DNA from 3 places in the Shewanella sp. SACH genome. Region 3 is predicted to be linked to each of the others. Evidence: predicted binding sites of a transcription regulator. Region 3 holds the regulator's gene; each other region holds the start of a gene.

Evidence for each region. Region 3 encodes NrdR, which represses ribonucleotide reductase genes. Its sites were predicted from a motif close to AAACACNANATNTNGTGTTT; they were not measured.
Region 1: a site for NrdR is predicted at 4,077-4,096, ahead of nrdA (class 1a ribonucleoside-diphosphate reductase subunit alpha). Genes of this name have one in related genera too.
Region 2: a site for NrdR is predicted at 3,092-3,111, ahead of nrdD (anaerobic ribonucleoside-triphosphate reductase). Genes of this name have one in related genera too.

Annotation. Positions count from the first base shown of each region.
Region 1 is NZ_MPDG02000001.1:1,399,587-1,406,042, forward strand. Features, by position in the region: gene gyrA (DNA gyrase subunit A) at 1-1,955, opposite strand, end outside; gene ubiG (bifunctional 2-polyprenyl-6-hydroxyphenol methylase/3-demethylubiquinol 3-O-methyltransferase UbiG) at 2,341-3,051, shown strand; gene BM607_RS06100 (HAD-IA family hydrolase) at 3,053-3,724, shown strand; gene nrdA (class 1a ribonucleoside-diphosphate reductase subunit alpha) at 4,251-6,456, shown strand, end outside.
Region 2 is NZ_MPDG02000001.1:684,892-691,347, forward strand. Features, by position in the region: gene rssA (patatin-like phospholipase RssA) at 1-247, shown strand, start outside; gene BM607_RS02825 (NADP-dependent oxidoreductase) at 379-1,392, opposite strand; gene BM607_RS02830 (MarR family transcriptional regulator) at 1,540-2,073, shown strand; gene BM607_RS02835 (hypothetical protein) at 2,194-2,883, shown strand; gene nrdD (anaerobic ribonucleoside-triphosphate reductase) at 3,143-5,260, shown strand; gene nrdG (anaerobic ribonucleoside-triphosphate reductase-activating protein) at 5,374-5,835, shown strand; gene BM607_RS02850 (YibL family ribosome-associated protein) at 5,950-6,306, shown strand.
Region 3 is NZ_MPDG02000002.1:831,807-838,262, forward strand. Features, by position in the region: gene BM607_RS11535 (LysR family transcriptional regulator) at 1-621, shown strand, start outside; gene ettA (energy-dependent translational throttle protein EttA) at 1,055-2,722, opposite strand; gene glyA (serine hydroxymethyltransferase) at 2,912-4,165, shown strand; gene nrdR (transcriptional regulator NrdR) at 4,452-4,901, shown strand; gene ribD (bifunctional diaminohydroxyphosphoribosylaminopyrimidine deaminase/5-amino-6-(5-phosphoribosylamino)uracil reductase RibD) at 5,048-6,202, shown strand; gene BM607_RS11560 (riboflavin synthase) at 6,214-6,456, shown strand, end outside.

The DNA.
Region 1 (6,456 bases), on a different contig from region 3:
CCGTGTGAGGTCGCCATGATGATGTACTTGTCAGCCGCGTATTCACGTACTGGCAGAATCGCAGTAATGCGCTCGCCATCGGATAACGGCAGCAAGTTAACAATTGGACGACCGCGTGCCGTACGGCTCGCTAATGGCAATTGATACACTTTGAGCCAGTACATCTTACCAAAGTCAGAGAAGCACAAAATGGTGTCATGGGTATTGGCAACTAACAGCTTCTCGACGAAATCTTCATCTTTCACTTTAGTTGCCGCTTTACCTTTACCACCACGGCGCTGGGCTTGGTAATCGGTCAAGGGTTGATACTTGGCATAACCTAAGTGCGACAGTGTCACCACAACGTCTTCTTCGTTGATCAAGTCTTCAAGACTCATATCGACTTCGTTAGCATTGATCACGGTACGGCGAGCATCACCGTATTCATCAAGGATTTGAACTAATTCTTCCTTGATGACTTCCATCAAACGCTCAGGACTGCGCAGAATAAACAGCAGACCCGCGATAAATTCGAGCAGCTCTTCGTATTCGGCGATGATCTTATCGTGTTCAAGACCGGTTAAACGGTGTAAACGCAGTTCCAGAATCGCCTGAGCTTGTTGCTCAGTCAGGAAATATTGACCGTCACGGATACCGTATTGTGGCTCTAACCACTCAGGACGCGCGGCGTCATCGCCTGCTTTTTCCAGCATGCCTTGAACGTGGCCTAATTCCCAACCTTGCTCAACCAATTTAACTTTGGCATCCGCAGGCGTTGGCGAGGCTTTGATCAGCGCAATAATCGGGTCGATGTTAGCCAGTGCAACCGCCAGCGCTTCCAAAATATGGGCACGCTCACGGGCTTTACGCAATTCGAATACAGTACGACGCGTCACGACTTCACGGCGATGCAGAATAAAGCATTCGAGCATTTCTTTCAGGTTAAACAGTTTTGGCTGACCATTGGTCAGGGCCACCATGTTAATCCCGAAAGAACACTGCATTTGCGTTTGAGCATACAGGTTGTTTAATACCACCTCGCCCACTTCGCCGCGCTTAATTTCGATAACGATACGCATACCGTCTTTATCAGACTCGTCGCGTAGACCGCTGATCCCTTCAAGCTTTTTATCTTTAACCAGCTCGGCAATCTTCTCGATTAAACGGGCTTTATTCACTTGATACGGGATTTCAGTCACGATAATGCGTTCACGGCCATTATCTTCGGTTTCCACATCCGCCAGTGCACGCATGATCGCGCGGCCACGGCCAGTTTTATAGGCATCAATAATGCCTTTACGGCCATTGATAATTGCCGCAGTAGGGAAATCCGGACCTGGAATGTATTCCATCAACTGTTCAATAGACAGTGAGGGTTCTTCAATCAGTGCCAAACAGCCTTTCACGACTTCCGTTAGGTTGTGTGGTGGGATGTTGGTTGCCATACCTACCGCAATACCCGATGAACCGTTAATTAACAGGTTAGGTACGCGTGTAGGAAGTACAGCTGGAATGAGTTCTGTGCCGTCGTAGTTAGGGACGAAATCCACTGTCTCTTTTTCAAGATCGGCCAGTAATTGGTGCGCTAACTTATCCATACGGATTTCGGTATAACGCATTGCCGCCGCTGAGTCACCGTCGACCGAACCGAAGTTACCTTGGCCGTCGACTAAGGTGTAACGCAGTGAGAATGGCTGGGCCATACGGACGATAGTGTCATAAACAGCAGAGTCACCATGGGGGTGATATTTACCGATGACGTCACCGACCACACGGGCAGATTTTTTGTAAGGCTTGTTCCAATCGTTCTTCAATTCACTCATGGCAAACAGAACGCGGCGATGAACCGGCTTTAAGCCGTCGCGCACGTCTGGTAATGCACGTCCCACGATAACGCTCATGGCGTAATCAAGGTACGAATTCTTTAGTTCGTCTTCGATATTAATTGGCGAAATAGATGATGCCAGATCAGTCATAAACTGCTCGTTCCCCTGAAAAATAGCCGACAACGTATAATCCGTATCATTGCCTAGCCCAAAAACGTGATTTGGCATTCTAACACAGTTATTTAATGTCGCCAGACCTATCATTATCGAATTGAGAGTCTGGTGGCTTAATAGATGAAAACACTGTCAATTTGGTCGTTTGAGCGATAAACCAGCGTTGGAATTCGCGGCTTAGGATGAGAAAAAAACGTCAAAGGGATGAAGTAAAAGGTCGATACGGAGCACAACAATTAACATAAAACCAGGAAACTGCTGAAAATTCACTCAACCACAAGGGCTTAGCTCAGTCGAACACTTTGTTTATCAAACATAGTCGTTATAATAGCCGCACAATACAGCTACTTCAGGTAATAGCATGCATCAGAATACCAATGTGGACCCACAGGAAATCGCAAAGTTTGAACGTATGGCCGAAACGTGGTGGGATCTCAACGGTGAATTTAAGCCGCTGCATCTATTAAACCCGCTGCGCTTAAATTATATCGATCAAACTGCCGGCGGCATTTTCGGTAAGACAGTGCTCGACGTTGGTTGCGGCGGCGGGATTTTATCTGAAAGCATGGCCCGTATCGGTGCCGAGGTTGATGGTCTTGACATGGGTGATGAGCCCTTAGAAGTCGCCCGCCTACATGCCCTCGAAACCGGCGTAAGCATTAATTATGTAAAAAATACCGCCGAGACCCACAGCCAAGATCATCAAGCCTATTACGATGTGGTGACGTGTATGGAAATGCTGGAGCATGTGCCCGATCCACAATCTGTGATCAAGGCTTGCTGCGACATGGTTAAACCCGGTGGCTTTGTGTTTTTCTCCACCATCAACCGCAACATTAAATCCTATGTGCACACGATTCTCGGCGCAGAATATTTGCTGAAGATGCTGCCAGTTGGCACCCATGAGCATAAAAAATTCATTAAGCCTTCGGAATTGATTGAGCTTGTGGACAATACCGATCTGATCTGTACCGATGCATTAGGCATCAGCTACAACCCGCTGACGGGCATTTTTAAATACACGCCTAAAGTTGATGTGAATTACATGATAGCGACGCGTAAGGTTGATTAATATGAGTCTGGCACAGATCCAAGGCGTACTGTTCGACCTCGACGGCACCTTAGCCGATACCGCGCCGGATCTGGTGCAAGCCCTTAATTTAAGTCTTCAAGACGTCGGCATCGCCGCGCAGCCGTTAGCGGCCATGCGCTACGCCGCATCCCACGGCAGTTTTGCTTTAGTCGATGCGGCGATACCCAATGCAGCGGATGATCTTCGTACTCAAGTTCAGCAAGGGCTGCTCGCCCACTATCAGCGCATTAATGGCGATCACTGTGCGCTATTCGCAGGCATTGCAGCATTACTCGACTGGCTCGAGTTAACGCAGCTGCCGTTTGGGGTGATCACCAACAAGCCAGCCCGCTTTACCCGTCCCTTATTGCGAAAACTGAATTTACACTTACGTATGCCCGTTATCATTAGTGGCGATTCAACCAAACACCCAAAACCCCACACAGCACCTATGTTGTTAGGGGCTCAGCAACTGAACTGCGCTCCAGAGCACATTTTGTATCTTGGGGATGCCGAGCGGGATTTGTTAGCCGCGAAGGCGGCGGGCATGTTAGGCGGCGTTGCCCTATGGGGTTATCTGGGTGTCAACGACAAGCCATCGCAGTGGCCTGCCCACGCGCACTTTGCCAGCCCAACTGAGCTACATCAAACACTTGTCGAAGCATTGGCCTAGAAAAACTCGCTAATAAAACGGCGAACAGACGTCACCATGACACTCAAAGATAACACTTTTGCTAAAGCCATTATGCAGATGTACATAAGTGTGTTTGCCTGATTTTTCCCTGCGAATAAAATCAGGCGGCGAAAGGTCGGCGGATAAAAGATCGGCACTTGTGCGCGATCGCGATCTAAAGAAAAGATCGCCTAAAAATCCCCCATGAGTGCGACACACTAACCTGAAATTGAGCTTCAAGGTTAGCCGTTACTAACGCGAAAGCTTATCCTCAACTTATCCACAAGATGTCCCCTGAATTCAGACTTGCAAATAGGGTCAAACCTCACTATCTTGTATCCCAGATAATTTAAAACACCATATCTTGTGTATAGGTAGCAATCAGACACACTAAAAGCTCGCCGCTTAATTGACTCGTTTTCAACCAGTCAGCAGTATTTAAGGGACGGTTATTGATTGTTTTACAAGGATACGTACGGTGAACTTGCTCACCTAAATAGATATAAGAACCAAGGCCTATCTCCAAATGAATAGCACTATGACAGTCACAAAACGCTGTGGCGATCGTGAAAATATCGATCTCGAAAAAATACACCGCGTAATTACTTGGGCAGCCAAGGGATTAAAAAACGTTTCTGTTTCTGAAGTTGAACTTCGCTCGCACCTACAGTTTTTCGATGGCATCCCAACCGAAGCTATCCATGAAACCATTATCAAAGCGGCTGCGGATTTAATTTCTCCAGAATCACCGGACTATCAGTTCCTCGCCGCCCGTTTAGCGGTGTTTCATTTGCGTAAGAAGGCCTTCGGTCAATTCGAGCCGCCAGCACTGTATACCCACGTGACTAAGTTAGTTGAGCTTGGCAAGTATGACATGCACATTCTGCAGGATTACAGCCGCGAAGAACTCGACGTGATGGATACCTATATCGACCATTGGCGCGATATGGACTTCTCTTACGCTGCGGTAAAACAGCTTGAAGGCAAATATTTAGTTCAAAACCGTGTGACGCACGAAATCTATGAGAGCGCCCAGTTCCTCTACATTTTGGTCGCGGCCTGTTTGTTTGCCCGCTATCCAAAAGAAACGCGCCTGAAATACATTAAAGATTTCTATGACGCGGTATCGACCTTTAAGATTTCGCTACCAACGCCAATCATGGCCGGTGTGCGCACACCAACGCGTCAGTTCAGCTCTTGCGTACTGATCGAATGTGGTGACAGCTTAGATTCCATCAACGCGACTGCTTCGTCTATCGTGAAATACGTTAGCCAACGTGCGGGTATCGGTATTAACGCCGGTCGTATTCGTGCTTTAGGTAGCCCAATCCGTGGTGGTGAAGCCTTCCACACAGGTTGTTTACCTTTCTATAAGTATTTCCAAACCGCAGTGAAGTCTTGTTCTCAAGGCGGCGTGCGTGGCGGTGCTGCGACCCTGTTCTACCCTATTTGGCACTTAGAAGTCGAATCTCTGCTGGTATTGAAAAATAACCGCGGCGTCGAAGACAACCGTATCCGTCATTTAGACTACGGTGTGCAGCTGAACAAAGTCATGTATCAACGTCTGATCAAAGGCGAAAACATCAGCCTGTTTAGCCCATCTGACGTACCTGGCTTATATGATGCTTTCTTTGAAGATCAAAACGAATTCGAACGTTTATATGTGCAATATGAGCAAGACAGCAGCATTCGTAAGAAAACCATAAAGGCAGTTGAGCTGTTTTCACTGATGATGCAAGAGCGTGCCTCAACTGGCCGTATCTACATTCAAAACGTGGATCACTGCAACACTCACAGCCCGTTCGATTCAAAAGTCGCACCGATCAGACAGTCTAACCTGTGTCTTGAAATCGCCCTGCCGACTAAACCATTGAACAACATCGATGATCCAGAAGGTGAAATCGCGCTTTGTACGTTGTCAGCACTTAACTTAGGTTCTATCAAAGAATTATCTGATATTGAGCCATTAGCCGACCTCGCCGTACGTGCACTGGATAACCTGTTGGATTATCAAGATTACCCTATCAAGGCCGCGCAAATTGCCTCGATGAATCGCCGTACCTTAGGCATAGGCGTGATTAACTTCGCTAACTACTTAGCAAAAAATGGCATGAAGTATTCCGATGGCAGCGCGAACGAGCTGACCCACAGAACCTTCGAAGCGATTCAGTTCTATTTACTGAAAGCCTCAATGAACTTGGCCAAAGAGCAAGGTGCGTGTCCGTTATTCCACGAGACCACTTACTCTCAAGGTATTTTGCCAATCGATACCTACAAACGTGACCTAGATAAAATTTGTGCTGAACCATTGCACTTAGACTGGGAATCACTGCGTAGTGATATCAAGCAATATGGCCTGCGTAACTCGACGCTGTCGGCATTAATGCCTTCAGAAACCTCGTCGCAAATTTCCAATGCGACCAATGGTATCGAGCCACCACGTGGTCTTATCAGCGTGAAATCGAGCAAAGACGGTCAGTTGAAGCAAGTTGTACCTGATTTCGATACGCTGAAAGATAGCTATGAATTGCTATGGAAAATGCCAAGCAATGACGGTTACTTACAGCTAGTGGGTATCATGCAGAAGTTCGTTGACCAAGCTATTTCGGCCAACACTAACTACGATCCTTCACGTTTTGAAGGCCGTAAAGTACCGATGCAAACCTTGCTGAAAGATTTGCTCAATGCTTACAAGTTAGGTGTGAAAACGCTTTACTACCATAACACTCGCG
Region 2 (6,456 bases), on a different contig from region 3:
TAAGTTTTCACTTGGCACTAAATCGAATCCAGGCATGATTGCTGTAATGTCGCAATCTATGGGCATTTTAGAGCAAAGACATAAACGGGCGCGCTTGATGGGCGATCCGCCAGATATTTGTATTGTGCCTGAGGTTGGCAATATCGGCACTATGGAGTTTCACCGTGCTGATGAGGCGATTGCCGCTGGTGAAGCTGCTGTGGAGAAGGTGGCTCACTTGATTGAAGCTGCACTGTGGAAGGGCTAAAACGTTAAAAGATAAACAGTTGACTATCAAATAGAAAAAGTCGGTACAACTCGCGTTATACCGACTTTTTTCCTATCTAAAACTGAGTCTTGCTATCTAAAACTGAACATTTATGTCGCTTTGATGGCGAGTTACGCTAATTTCACCAACATTTTACCGCGATTCTTACCTTCAAACAGACCGATAAAGGCATCAGGTGCTTGTTCAAGCCCTTGATAAATGGTTTGTTCAGCTTTGACTTTACCTTCAGCTAACCATTGAGCCATTTTCACGGCAAACTCAGGATAATGCGCCCAATGTTCGGATACGATAAAACCTTCTAACTTAAGTTTACGCATCACTATCAGGGCCAAGTTGTCTGGACCAGGTGTTGGCGCTGTGTCGTTATACTGCGAAATCATACCGCAAACGGCGATACGACCATGATCTTTCATATTGCTCAGCGCTGCGGCTAAATGCTCGCCACCGACGTTTTCAAAGTACACATCAATCCCTTCTGGCGCGGCTTTTGTGAGCGCTTGGGTGAGATTGCCACAGGTTTTGTAATTAATGATGGCATCAACACCATAGCTTCGCAGCAATTCCGCTTTTTCGTCTGAACCCACTGAGGCGATTACGCGAGCACCCATCAGTTTACCAATCTGGCAAGCAACACTGCCGACGGCGCCTGATGCGGCAGAAACAAACAGGGTTTCACCCGCTTTTAAATCTGTGATGCGAGTGAGTCCCGTCCACGCTGTCATGCCGGGCATACCCAGCACGCCGAGGAAATGTGAACTGTCTAATTCGGTTTGCGGCAGAGCGGTCAGTCCAGCCGTGTCGGTGACAGCGTGCTCGCGCCAACCTAACATGCTGCTGACTTTAGTGCCTACTGGGAAATCACTGTTTTTAGACGCGATAACTTCACCAATCGCGCCGCCTTCTAAGACTTGATTTAAGGCGAAGGGCGGAACATAACTCTTACGATCTACCATGCGGCCGCGCATATAAGGGTCGACCGACATCCACAGGTTTTTAATCAACACTTGGCCATCGGCGAGCGGTGCTAAGGATTGATTTACTAAAGCAAAATTCTCAGCCGTAGGCATGCCTTCAGGGCGACTGGCTAAATGGATTTCACGGGTTTCAGTAATAGTGCTATTCATAGAAAATTAACCTTTTGTTTGTGCACAAACTAACTGCGTCAACTGTACGTGGCTTCATGACACAATGCAAATACTTTGCGCGCAAACTAGATGCGATGGGGCGGATCGGATAAGATAGCGCTATGTTTGAATGACAGGCGCTTAAACGTGCAAAATTGTTTATCTCACCCAGAGCTCGGATCTACAGAGCAGAGTCAAAACCCAGAGCCGCAGAACCCAGGGCCACATAACACAGAGGTACAGAATCCCGAGCCAAAGGATGCACTGTGTTTATCTGATAATGTGTGCTTCGCGTTATATTCTGCGAGCAATGCCTTAGTGCGCGCTTATCGGCCTTTACTCGAGGCATACGAGTTAACTTTTCCTCAATATCTGGTGATGCAAACCCTGTGGCGTCAAAATGGCTGCAGTCAAACCCAGCTATCGGCGGCGACTAAGCTCGATATGGGGACGCTAACGCCTATTGTTAAGCGGTTAGAGGTAAAAGGCTTGATCACGCGTTTGGCCTGCGTTGTAGATGAGCGGAAAAAATTGATCACTCTGACGGCTCAGGGAGAGGCGATTAAGCATGAAGCCCTAGCCTTGAAACAAACTTTGCTAAATAAAGTGCAGATGGACGCCGAGGCACTCGATTTACTGAGGCGGCAATGTCTTGCCCTTATTGAAGATTTACATTCCTAGAGATAAAGCTACTGGTGCTGTTCGCTACCCGAGAATTCAGGCTCTGCACAGATTAATACTTGATTGGCTTAGTTTTTGCTTTAAAACCGTCATTGAGTCTTAGACGCCGAATTTTTGACGATGAATTCTATTTTAAATGCCTTCAATCTTAATCGCAGCAGTACCAGTATCGCCGATGCCTATGGTGCCAATAGCCAAAAGACGAGTACGGCTAAAACCGATGCGACCACTGAGACCAAGAAAACTCAGACGGATGCCGCTAAACCCGACACTGGTAAAGCCGATGAGATAGCGCTGTCGCCACGGGCGCAACGTGCACAGAAAATTCAGTCGATGGCGAAGGATTTTTTTGCCGATGGCAAATTTGGTGTCGCCGATATTCCTGCATTAGTGTCACGTTTACAAAAAGACGGCATTTTATCGGACGTGCAACTCGACCGTTTATCAAAAAACGGTATTACAGTTCCGAGCACAACCACGCCGAGTAAGCAGTCGCTGCAAGATTTCTTAGATGATGAGCTCAAATCATTAGCCAAAAAATCACCGAATGACCCCCTGATCAATACCTTGGTCGATGCGAAAAACGTTTTGACCAATATGGATGATGCTCAGTCGCCGGTGCTTGCCCAAAAAGCCACCAAAGTCCTTGGCCAATTAACGGATTATCTGAATTCCGAGCCACCGCTAACAGATGCCCAAAAACAGCAATGGCAGGGGCTTAAATCTATGATGCAACTCGCTTCGTCTATGGGCTCGCATCAGTCGGCATCGGGCCAACTCAGTAGTTATCTCGCACTCGCTAAGCGTTAATCTTGAGTTATGGTGTTTGATCATCACTGATTTCAGGCATCAACTAGCTGGGTTTAATCAGCAGGTCAAGGCGCAATTTTCAGATAATTGGGCCTAGCTGCAGTTCTGGTTTGTTCTTTTATTTCATCCTAAAAACTATGATCTGGATCATGGACGCCTAACCATCGTTGTAGCCTAATGCTCTACATATTGTGTTTTATGCTTTTAAAATCACTAGATGTAGTGTTAATTTTTAGGCGAGATGGAGAGGAACTGAACAATGCCAGTCGTAATTAAGCGTGATGGTTGCCGCACACCTTTTGATGAAACAAGGATACGGGATGCAGTGAATGCCGCTGCAAACTCAGTTGGAATAGAGGATGGCGACTATGCAGCGACAGTGGCAGCGTGTATCAGTCAAAGCGTTGCGACCTTAACCGAAGTCGATATCCATCATCTGCAGGATGCGGTTGAGAATTTACTGATGGAAGGGCCGTATAAGTCCTTGGCGCGGGTTTATATCGAATACCGTCACGACCGAGATGTGTGCCGTGAAGCGACCAGTAAATTAAACCTCGAAATCCGTGGTTTAGTCGAGCAAAGTAATGCGGCGTTACTCAATGAAAATGCCAATAAAGATTCGAAAGTTATCCCAACTCAGCGAGATTTACTCGCGGGCATAGTCGCCAAACATTATGCCAAGAGTCATATTTTGCCAAAGGATGTGGTTGCTGCCCATGAAGCGGGGGAGATCCACTACCACGACTTAGATTACTCGCCATTTTTCCCGATGTTTAACTGCATGCTGATTGATTTGGCTGGCATGTTGACCCATGGCTTTAAAATGGGCAATGCCGAAATCGAAACCCCTAAGTCTATTTCAACGGCGACAGCCGTCACCGCACAGATCATTGCCCAAGTGGCGAGCCATATTTATGGCGGCACGACCATCAATCGTATCGACGAAGTGTTGGCGCCATTTGTCGCTAAGAGCTACGACAAGCACTACCAAATCGCCTTGAATTGGAAGATCACCGACGCCAAAGCTTTTGCCACGGCGCAAACTGAAAAAGAATGTCACGATGCATTTCAGTCTTTGGAATATGAGGTTAATACCTTACACACTGCAAATGGCCAAACACCGTTCGTGACCTTTGGCTTTGGTTTAGGTACCTCGTGGGAATCCCGCTTAATTCAGCAATCTATGCTTAAAGTACGGATGGCGGGATTAGGTAAAAATCGCAAGACGGCAGTTTTTCCTAAGTTAGTGTTTGCGATTCGCGATGGCATTAATCACAAAGCTGGCGATTGCAATTATGATGTCAAACAGATGGCGCTCAAGTGCGCGACTATGCGCATGTATCCCGATATTCTCAATTACGAGCAAGTCGAGAAAGTCACTGGATCATTTAAAACCCCAATGGGTTGCCGCAGCTTTTTAGGCACCTATGAGGAAAATGGCGAGCTCGTGCATGAAGGGCGCAATAATCTCGGGGTAGTGAGCTTAAACTTGCCGCGGATTGCTTTAGAAGCCAAGGGTGATGACGCTGAATTTTATCGTATTTTAGATGACAGATTAGTCTTAGCTCGTAAAGCGCTGGATACCCGCATTGAGCGACTCAATGGCGTCAAAGCCCGCGTGGCACCAATCCTCTATATGGAAGGCGCCTGTGGTGTGCGCTTGCGCGCCGATGATGATGTATCTCAAATTTTTAAAAATGGTCGCGCTTCGATTTCACTCGGTTACATTGGCCTGCATGAAACCATGAATGCACTCTATGGCACCCAAACCCATGTATTTGACGATGCACAATTAAGGGACAAAGCCGTCGCTATTGTTGCCTATCTTAAAGCCGCCACGGATGCGTGGAAGGCTGAAACAGGTTATGGCTTTAGTCTGTATAGCACGCCAAGTGAGAGTCTCTGCAGCCGTTTTTGTAAACTGGATGCGAAGCAATTTGGCCTAGTCACAGGCGTGACAGACAAGGGCTATTACACTAATAGTTTCCACCTTGATGTGGAAAAAAGCGTTAACCCCTACGATAAAATTGATTTTGAACAGCCATATCCCGCAATCGCGAACGGCGGCTTTATTTGTTATGGCGAATATCCCAACATGCAGCATAACCTCGAAGCGCTGGAAAATGTGTGGGATTATAGTTATAGCCGCGTGCCTTACTATGGCACTAACACGCCAATTGATGAATGCTACGACTGTGGCTTTACTGGCGAATTTAGCTGTACCAGTAAAGGGTTCACTTGCCCTAAGTGCGGCAACCATGAGCCAAGTCGGGTGTCAGTGACGCGCCGAGTCTGCGGTTACTTAGGCAGCCCAGATGCGCGGCCCTTTAATTATGGTAAACAGGAAGAAGTAAAACGTAGGATCAAACACTTGTAACACTAATATTTTATCCTGCTTGTTAGACTTATTCCGTGGCATCACGTGGCATAAATCGTGGCATGGGATAAGTCCCAATGTTAAAAGATGAAATGCACTATGAAGTACTATCAATGAATTACCATCAATATTTCCCTATCGATGTGGTCAATGGCCCTGGTACCCGTGCGACCTTGTTTGTCTCTGGCTGCGAGCACCAGTGCCGTGGTTGTTACAATCAAAGTACTTGGGATCCCCGTTCTGGGCATGTTTTTGATAGAACGATGGAAGATAGGATGATTGCCGATCTCAATGACAAGCGGATTGTACGCCGTGGTTTGTCGCTCTCGGGGGGCGATCCTTTATTGCCCGTCAATCTCAGTGCCATTTTGGCGCTCGTCAAACGAGTCAAGGCAGAGTGTAAGGGGAAAGATATTTGGCTGTGGACGGGTTATGTGATCGATGAGTTGAGTGATGAACAGCGCGCCGTGTTGGCCTATATTGATGTGCTGGTGGATGGCAAATTTGAACAAAGTCTTGCCGATCCAAGTCTCGTATTTCGCGGTAGCAGCAATCAGATCATTCGTTTGTTATAAAAGCGGTAACGAGGATCTGTAACTTGCTGCTATAATCTCAGGCCTTGACACAGACGCTAGCATAATCAGGCTAAGATTTTACTGTGGCTAACTTAGGTAATTTAAGGTAACAGAATGAATTTAAAGCAAGAACTGCAGCAGCTTAACGATAAATTAGATAAATTTCGTCGTAAACTTGCTGCGGCTGAACAAAGAGGCGATGACGTCATTATTGCCCAGTTCAAGCGCGAAATCGCTGCAGTCACTAAGCAAATTGGCAGTGTGAAAGGCCAACAAACCCGCTTATTGAATAAGCAAGGTTCAGATATCAAAGGTTTGTCTTTCCATCGCGCTTTGACTAAAGATGAACAAGCGGACATGGGCAAACTGAAAAAGTCTGTCAAAGGTCTTGTGGTGATCCACCCTATGACGGCTATCGGCCGTGAAATGGGGCTAAAGGAAGTCACTGGATACGCGCCCGCAAAATTTTAATGTGGGTTAGGCTGTCACTGACACGGGATCGAGTGTCGATCGCGTGTTGGTGCGCCTAGTACTTTAAGCACAGCTTCGTTTTAATCCATTCCTTCGTGCTGCCCATCGAAAATGACATTCATGTTTGGTTTAGTTGATTAAAACACTAAA
Region 3 (6,456 bases):
CCCGTGGTGCGCCAATACTTAGCCAGTTATCCGCAGGCGAGTGTGAATTTCCACGTGAGCAGCCAAACCGTCGATCTGGTCGCCGAGCGGATTGATCTGGCGATTCGCATCACCAATGAACTCGATCCCAATCTTATCGCAAGGCGCTTGGGGGAATGTGAATCTGTGGTGTGCGCTGCACCGAGTTACCTTGCCGCGCGCGCCGCCGTGCTGCATCCCGAAGATTTGACCCAGCATAATTGCTTAACCTATTCCTATTTTGGCGATGTGATGTGGCGTTTTTATCAAACCGATCTGGCTGCGAAACAGACTCAAGTGCTGAACTCTGATCCTAAGTTAAACCAAGGGCAGGCGTTTAATGTGCCTGTGAATGGTAATTTTAGCGCCAATGATTCTATGGTGGTGCTCAATGCCACGCTGGCAGGCGAGGGGATTGCAATGCAACCGCTGTGGGCGGCGAAACCCTATTTAGATTCGGGTCAGTTAGTGCCTTTGTTAACTGAGTTCATGCCGCAGTCACTGGGTGTGTATGGCGTGTATCAATCCCGCAAACATATGCAGCCTGCACTCAGGGTGATGATGGACATGCTGGTGGCTTATTTTGCCAGTTTGAAAAGCTGAGTTGTTTTATAGAAGCTATTCGATAGCACTCCACAAAACTAGCCCATAAAAAGCATCCAATAAAAAGGAGCGCAGATCCTTAGACCTGAGCTCCTTTTTTGCTTAATCACTTATGTATATACCCAAGCTACCTGAAGATACGAGTTTCAGAGCGCCTAGGGTGCTCCAATTAAAGGCGCATCAGGCCACCTTTTGAATTGATGCAACACGGAAGTGGAGTGCCCTAGGCGCTCCGTCCCGGCGGGTTGTAACGCACTTTATGCCGTGTTGGTTATTTTTAACTTAGCCCACTAGGTCTGCAAATAACCGCAATCGCCATGGATGGCGTGAATGCCATTTATGCAGGAGCAATAAAGGGCCTTGCCTAAAGTGCGTTACATTCCCGCTGAATCCTGCATCTTCAGGTTGTTTGGGTATATAAGTGCTAAACCGACTACTTAATCATGCGCTTGTATTTCAAGCGGTGTGGCTCAACTACATCGGCGCCATAGGTATTTTTCAGCCATGCCGAGTATTCTGTGTAGTTACCTTCGTAGAAGTTCACTTGACCTTCGTCACGGTAATCCAGAATGTGGGTCGCGATACGGTCGAGGAACCAACGGTCATGCGAAATCACCATAGCGCAACCTGGGAATTCCAGAATCGCTTCTTCCAGTGCACGCAGGGTTTCAACGTCTAAGTCGTTGGTGGGTTCGTCGAGGAGTAAGACGTTACCGCCTGCTTGCAGCAGTTTGGCTAAATGCACTCGGTTACGCTCACCACCAGACAAGGTGCCGATAACTTTTTGCTGATCGCCACCACGGAAGTTGAAGCGGCCTACATAAGCGCGGCTCGGAATTTCCATGTTGTTGATACGCATGATGTCTTGACCACCGGAGATTTCTTCCCAAATGGTGTTCTTATCATTCATCGAATCGCGGAACTGCTCAACCGATGCCAGTTGCACAGTATCACCCAGCTCAATACTGCCGCTGTCTGGCGTTTCAGCGCCGGATAACATGCGGAACAGGGTCGATTTACCCGCTCCGTTGGCACCGATAATACCGACGATAGCGCCCTTAGGCACAGAGAACGACAGGTTGTCGATCAATACGCGGTCACCGTAAGACTTGGTCAGGTTATTCACTTCAATAACCTTGTCACCTAAACGTGGTCCGGGCGGAATAAACAGCTCGTTGGTTTCGTTACGTTTTTGGTAATCGTTAGTGTTCAGTTCTTCAAAGCGCGCCATACGGGCCTTGCCCTTAGACTGACGGCCTTTCGCACCTTGGCGTACCCATTCCAATTCCTTGGCAATGGTTTTTTGACGAGCACTTTCGGTAGCCGATTCTTGCTTCAGACGGGCATCTTTCTGCTCAAGCCATGAAGAATAGTTACCTTCCCACGGAATACCTTCACCGCGGTCGAGTTCTAAAATCCAGCCAGCGGCATTGTCGAGGAAGTATCTGTCGTGGGTAATCGCGACCACAGTACCAGCATATTCCTGCAAAAAGTGCTCAAGCCACGCCACAGATTCAGCATCCAAGTGGTTGGTCGGTTCGTCCAGTAACAGCATTTCTGGCTTTTCAAGCAGCAAACGACATATCGCTACGCGGCGACGTTCACCACCGGATAACACTTCGATTTTTTCATCCCAATCCGGCAGACGCAGGGCGTTGGCGGCGCGCTCAAGGACGTACTCTAAGTTATGGGCATCTTGGGCTTGAATAATGGCTTCGAGTTCGCCTTGCTCTTTTGCAAGGGCGTCGAAATCGGCGTCCGGCTCGGCGTAGGCTGCATAAACGGCATCGAGGCGAGTTAGGGCATTTTTTGCCTCTGCAACCGCTTCTTCAATCGCTTCACGCACGGTTTGATTCGGATCGAGTTTAGGTTCCTGCGGCAGGTAACCAATTTTCAATCCCGGCATTGGGCGCGCTTCACCTTCAATTTCGGTGTCGATACCCGCCATAATGCGCAGTAGTGTCGACTTACCAGAACCGTTGAGGCCGAGTACGCCAATTTTGGCGCCGGGGAAAAAGCTTAAAGAAATATCTTTAAGGATCTGCTTCTTAGGCGGAACAATTTTACCCACCCGCAGCATGCTGTAAACAAACTGAGCCATTTTTCTCTATCTTAAGTGACTAATGATGCGGCTAATTCTACTCGATTGCGCGCCGAACTCAACTCGACAATGAGCCAAGTTCAAGCTAAATCCATAGGAATTTCATGTTTCAAATACTGGGATTGTGGTCGCGTTCCGAGTAGAATACGGCGCAACCCTACCTATAAGAATTGGCAGCTGGAGTAAGCAATGCTGAAAAAAGATATGAATATCGCAGATTATGATCCGGAACTGTTTAAGGCAATTCAGAATGAAACTCTGCGTCAAGAAGAGCATATTGAGCTGATTGCTTCTGAAAACTACACCAGTCCACGCGTGATGGAAGCGCAAGGTTCACAGTTAACCAATAAGTACGCTGAAGGCTATCCAGGCAAGCGATACTACGGTGGTTGTGAGTATGTGGACGTAGTTGAAACCTTAGCGATTGAACGTGCTAAAGAATTGTTTGGCGCAACTTACGCTAACGTACAACCTCATTCAGGTTCACAGGCAAACAGCGCTGTTTACATGGCATTGTTAAAACCTGGCGATACCGTACTGGGCATGAACTTAGCCCACGGTGGTCACTTGACCCACGGTTCACCCGTAAACTTCTCTGGCAAACTGTACAATATCATTCCTTACGGTATCGACGAGTCAGGTAAAATTGACTACGACGAAATGGAACGTCTGGCCGTAGAACATAAACCTAAGATGATGATCGGCGGTTTCTCTGCCTATTCTGGTATCGTTGACTGGGCAAAAATGCGTGAAATTGCTGATAAAATAGGTGCTTACCTATTTGTCGACATGGCGCACGTTGCCGGTCTTATCGCTGCTGGCGTTTATCCAAACCCAGTTCCACACGCACACGTTGTGACATCAACGACCCACAAAACTTTAGCCGGTCCTCGTGGTGGCGTGATCCTGTCTGCTGCTGACGATGAAGACTTGTACAAAAAGTTGAACTCTGCGGTATTCCCAGGCGGTCAAGGTGGCCCATTAATGCACGTTATCGCTGGTAAAGCGGTTGCGTTCAAAGAAGCACTAGAGCCAGAATTTAAAGTGTACCAACAGCAAGTGGTTAACAACGCTAAAGCTATGGTTGAAGTGTTCCTTGAGCGCGGTTACAAAATCGTCTCTGGCGGAACCAGCAACCACTTAATGTTAGTTGACCTGATTGGTCGTGACTTAACGGGTAAAGAGGCCGATGCCGCCTTAGGTAGCGCTAACATTACCGTGAACAAAAACTCAGTGCCAAACGACCCACGTTCACCTTTTGTGACCTCAGGTGTGCGTATCGGTACGCCAGCCATTACGCGCCGCGGCTTTAAAGAAGCGGAATCGAAAGAGCTGACTGGCTGGATTTGTGACATCCTTGATGATGCAAGCAATCCTGCTGTGATTGAGCGTGTTAAGGGCCAAGTATTGGCACTGTGTGCACGTTTCCCTGTTTACGGCTAATTTGCTGACGCATCTAGGTTTAAGTGCGTATGTGCTTAAGTAGATGATTGGCTGAGAGTGATCGCTTGCTGACTAGGTAATTACATGAGGTACTTACATCAGTTACTTACATCAGGTACTTAGCACCAGGTAGTTAACCTCAGCCCATAAATAGGATAAAATCCCATGGCCGCATCAAGCGGCCATTTTTATTGGTAAAATCTTAGGCTTAAATCCATTGTGTTTAGCTGAGATTTAACAGGTAAAGCCATTAACGCTTTACTCGCATTCACTGGCAGGAGGCTCAATGCATTGTCCATTTTGCAGCGCGACAGATACTAAAGTCATCGATTCTCGATTAGTGGCGGAAGGCCATCAAGTGCGCCGTCGCCGAGAATGCACCGAATGCCATGAAAGATTTACCACCTTCGAAGGCGCCGAGTTAGTCATGCCTAGGGTGATTAAACGTGATGGTTCACGCCAACCCTTCGATGAAGAAAAACTCCAAGGTGGCATGCTGCGCGCCGTTGAAAAACGCCCCGTGTCTATGGATGAAATCGAGCAAGCGCTTAGCAAAATCAAATCGACCCTGCGCGCCACTGGCGAGCGGGAAGTGCCCTCAGAAATGGTCGGTAACTTGATGATGGAGCAATTGATGAGTCTCGATAAAGTCGCCTACATTCGTTTTGCTTCTGTGTACCGCGCCTTTGAAGATGTGTCTGAATTTGGTGAAGCCATCGCCAAACTGCAAAAGTAGTTATTCGATTTTTGTGGTCTGAAGAGCAGATGTTTGGTTGAGCTAGCTTTAAAAGAGGCTTTTGATTAATAGCTTCTGCAAGACAGGTTTTAAACACAGATTTACAAGACTGGTGAAAGCCGAAACCTTTAACAACAGGGTTGAACATGAGCTTGAACATAAGTTGGTCCGTACTCGATACCCAAATGATGAGCCGCGCGATTCAATTGGCGCGTAAAGGCTTTTACACCACGAGGCCCAATCCCAGTGTGGGCTGCGTTATCGTTAAAGATAATCAGATTGTCGGCGAAGGTTATCATCAAAAAGCGGGTGAGCCCCACGCCGAAGTGCATGCACTACGTATGGCTGGCGAACACGCCCGCGGCGCAACAGCCTATGTCACCTTAGAGCCCTGCAGTCATTATGGCCGCACGCCGCCCTGCGCCTTAGCACTGATCAATATTGGCGTTAAGCGTGTGGTGGTGGCGGTTGAAGATCCAAATCCGCAAGTGGCTGGTCGCGGTATTCAAATGCTGCGCGACGCCGGTATTGAAGTGGATGTGGGATTACACCGCGATGAAGCTTATGCCTTGAATTTAGGTTTTATGAAGCGCATGGAATCGGGTTTACCCAGAGTTACAGTCAAATTGGCTGCGAGTCTCGATGGTAAAACCGCGCTGTCTAACGGTGTGTCTAAATGGATTACCGGGCCTGAATCTCGCCGCGACGTGCAGCGCTTACGCTTACGTTCCTGCGCGTTGGTCACTGGGATTGAAACCATACTGGCTGACGATCCCTCACTCAATGTGCGATATCAAGAACTTGGCGGCATAAAAGACAGCGTAACCGAGGCGCAATTACTGCAGCCATTAAGAGTCATACTCGACAGTCGCGCCCGTTTGCCGTTATCGGCTGCCTGTTTGGTTATCGTATCGCCGATACTCTTGGTCTCGACCGTGGCTTATCCCGCAGAGTTTCAAGCACAATTGCCCTCCCATGTGAGTTGCCTCGTGTTACCTGCAATTGCAGGTCGCGTATCCTTACCTGAACTATTAAGCTATTTAGGCCAAAGTTGTAATCACGTGCTGGTGGAAGCGGGTGCAACCTTAGCGGGCGCTTTTTTAGCAGAGGGGCTGGCCGATGAATTAGTGCTGTACCAAGCGATGAAAATCCTCGGTGGGCAAGGGCGTAATTTATTGCAGCTACCCGATTATCAAACCATGGCGCAAATTCCTGCATTAACGTTGGTCGATGAGCGCAAATTAGGGCCAGATACCCGTTTAATCTTGAGCGTTATGCTTGATACTTCTTTATTTAATTAAGTGAGTTAACCATGTTTACTGGGATTATTGAAGCCGTTGGCACCCTGCGCAAACTGGAGCGTAAAGGCGATGATATTCGTCTTACCGTGGCGAGCGGCAAACTGGATTTAAACGATGTGCGTTTAGGCGACAGTATTGCCACCAACGGTGTGTGCTTAACGGTTGTGCAGCAATTAGCCGACGGTTATGTGGCTGATGTCTCTGCCGAAACAGTGATTCTCACCGGCTTTGCTCACTACAAAGTGGGCACTAAG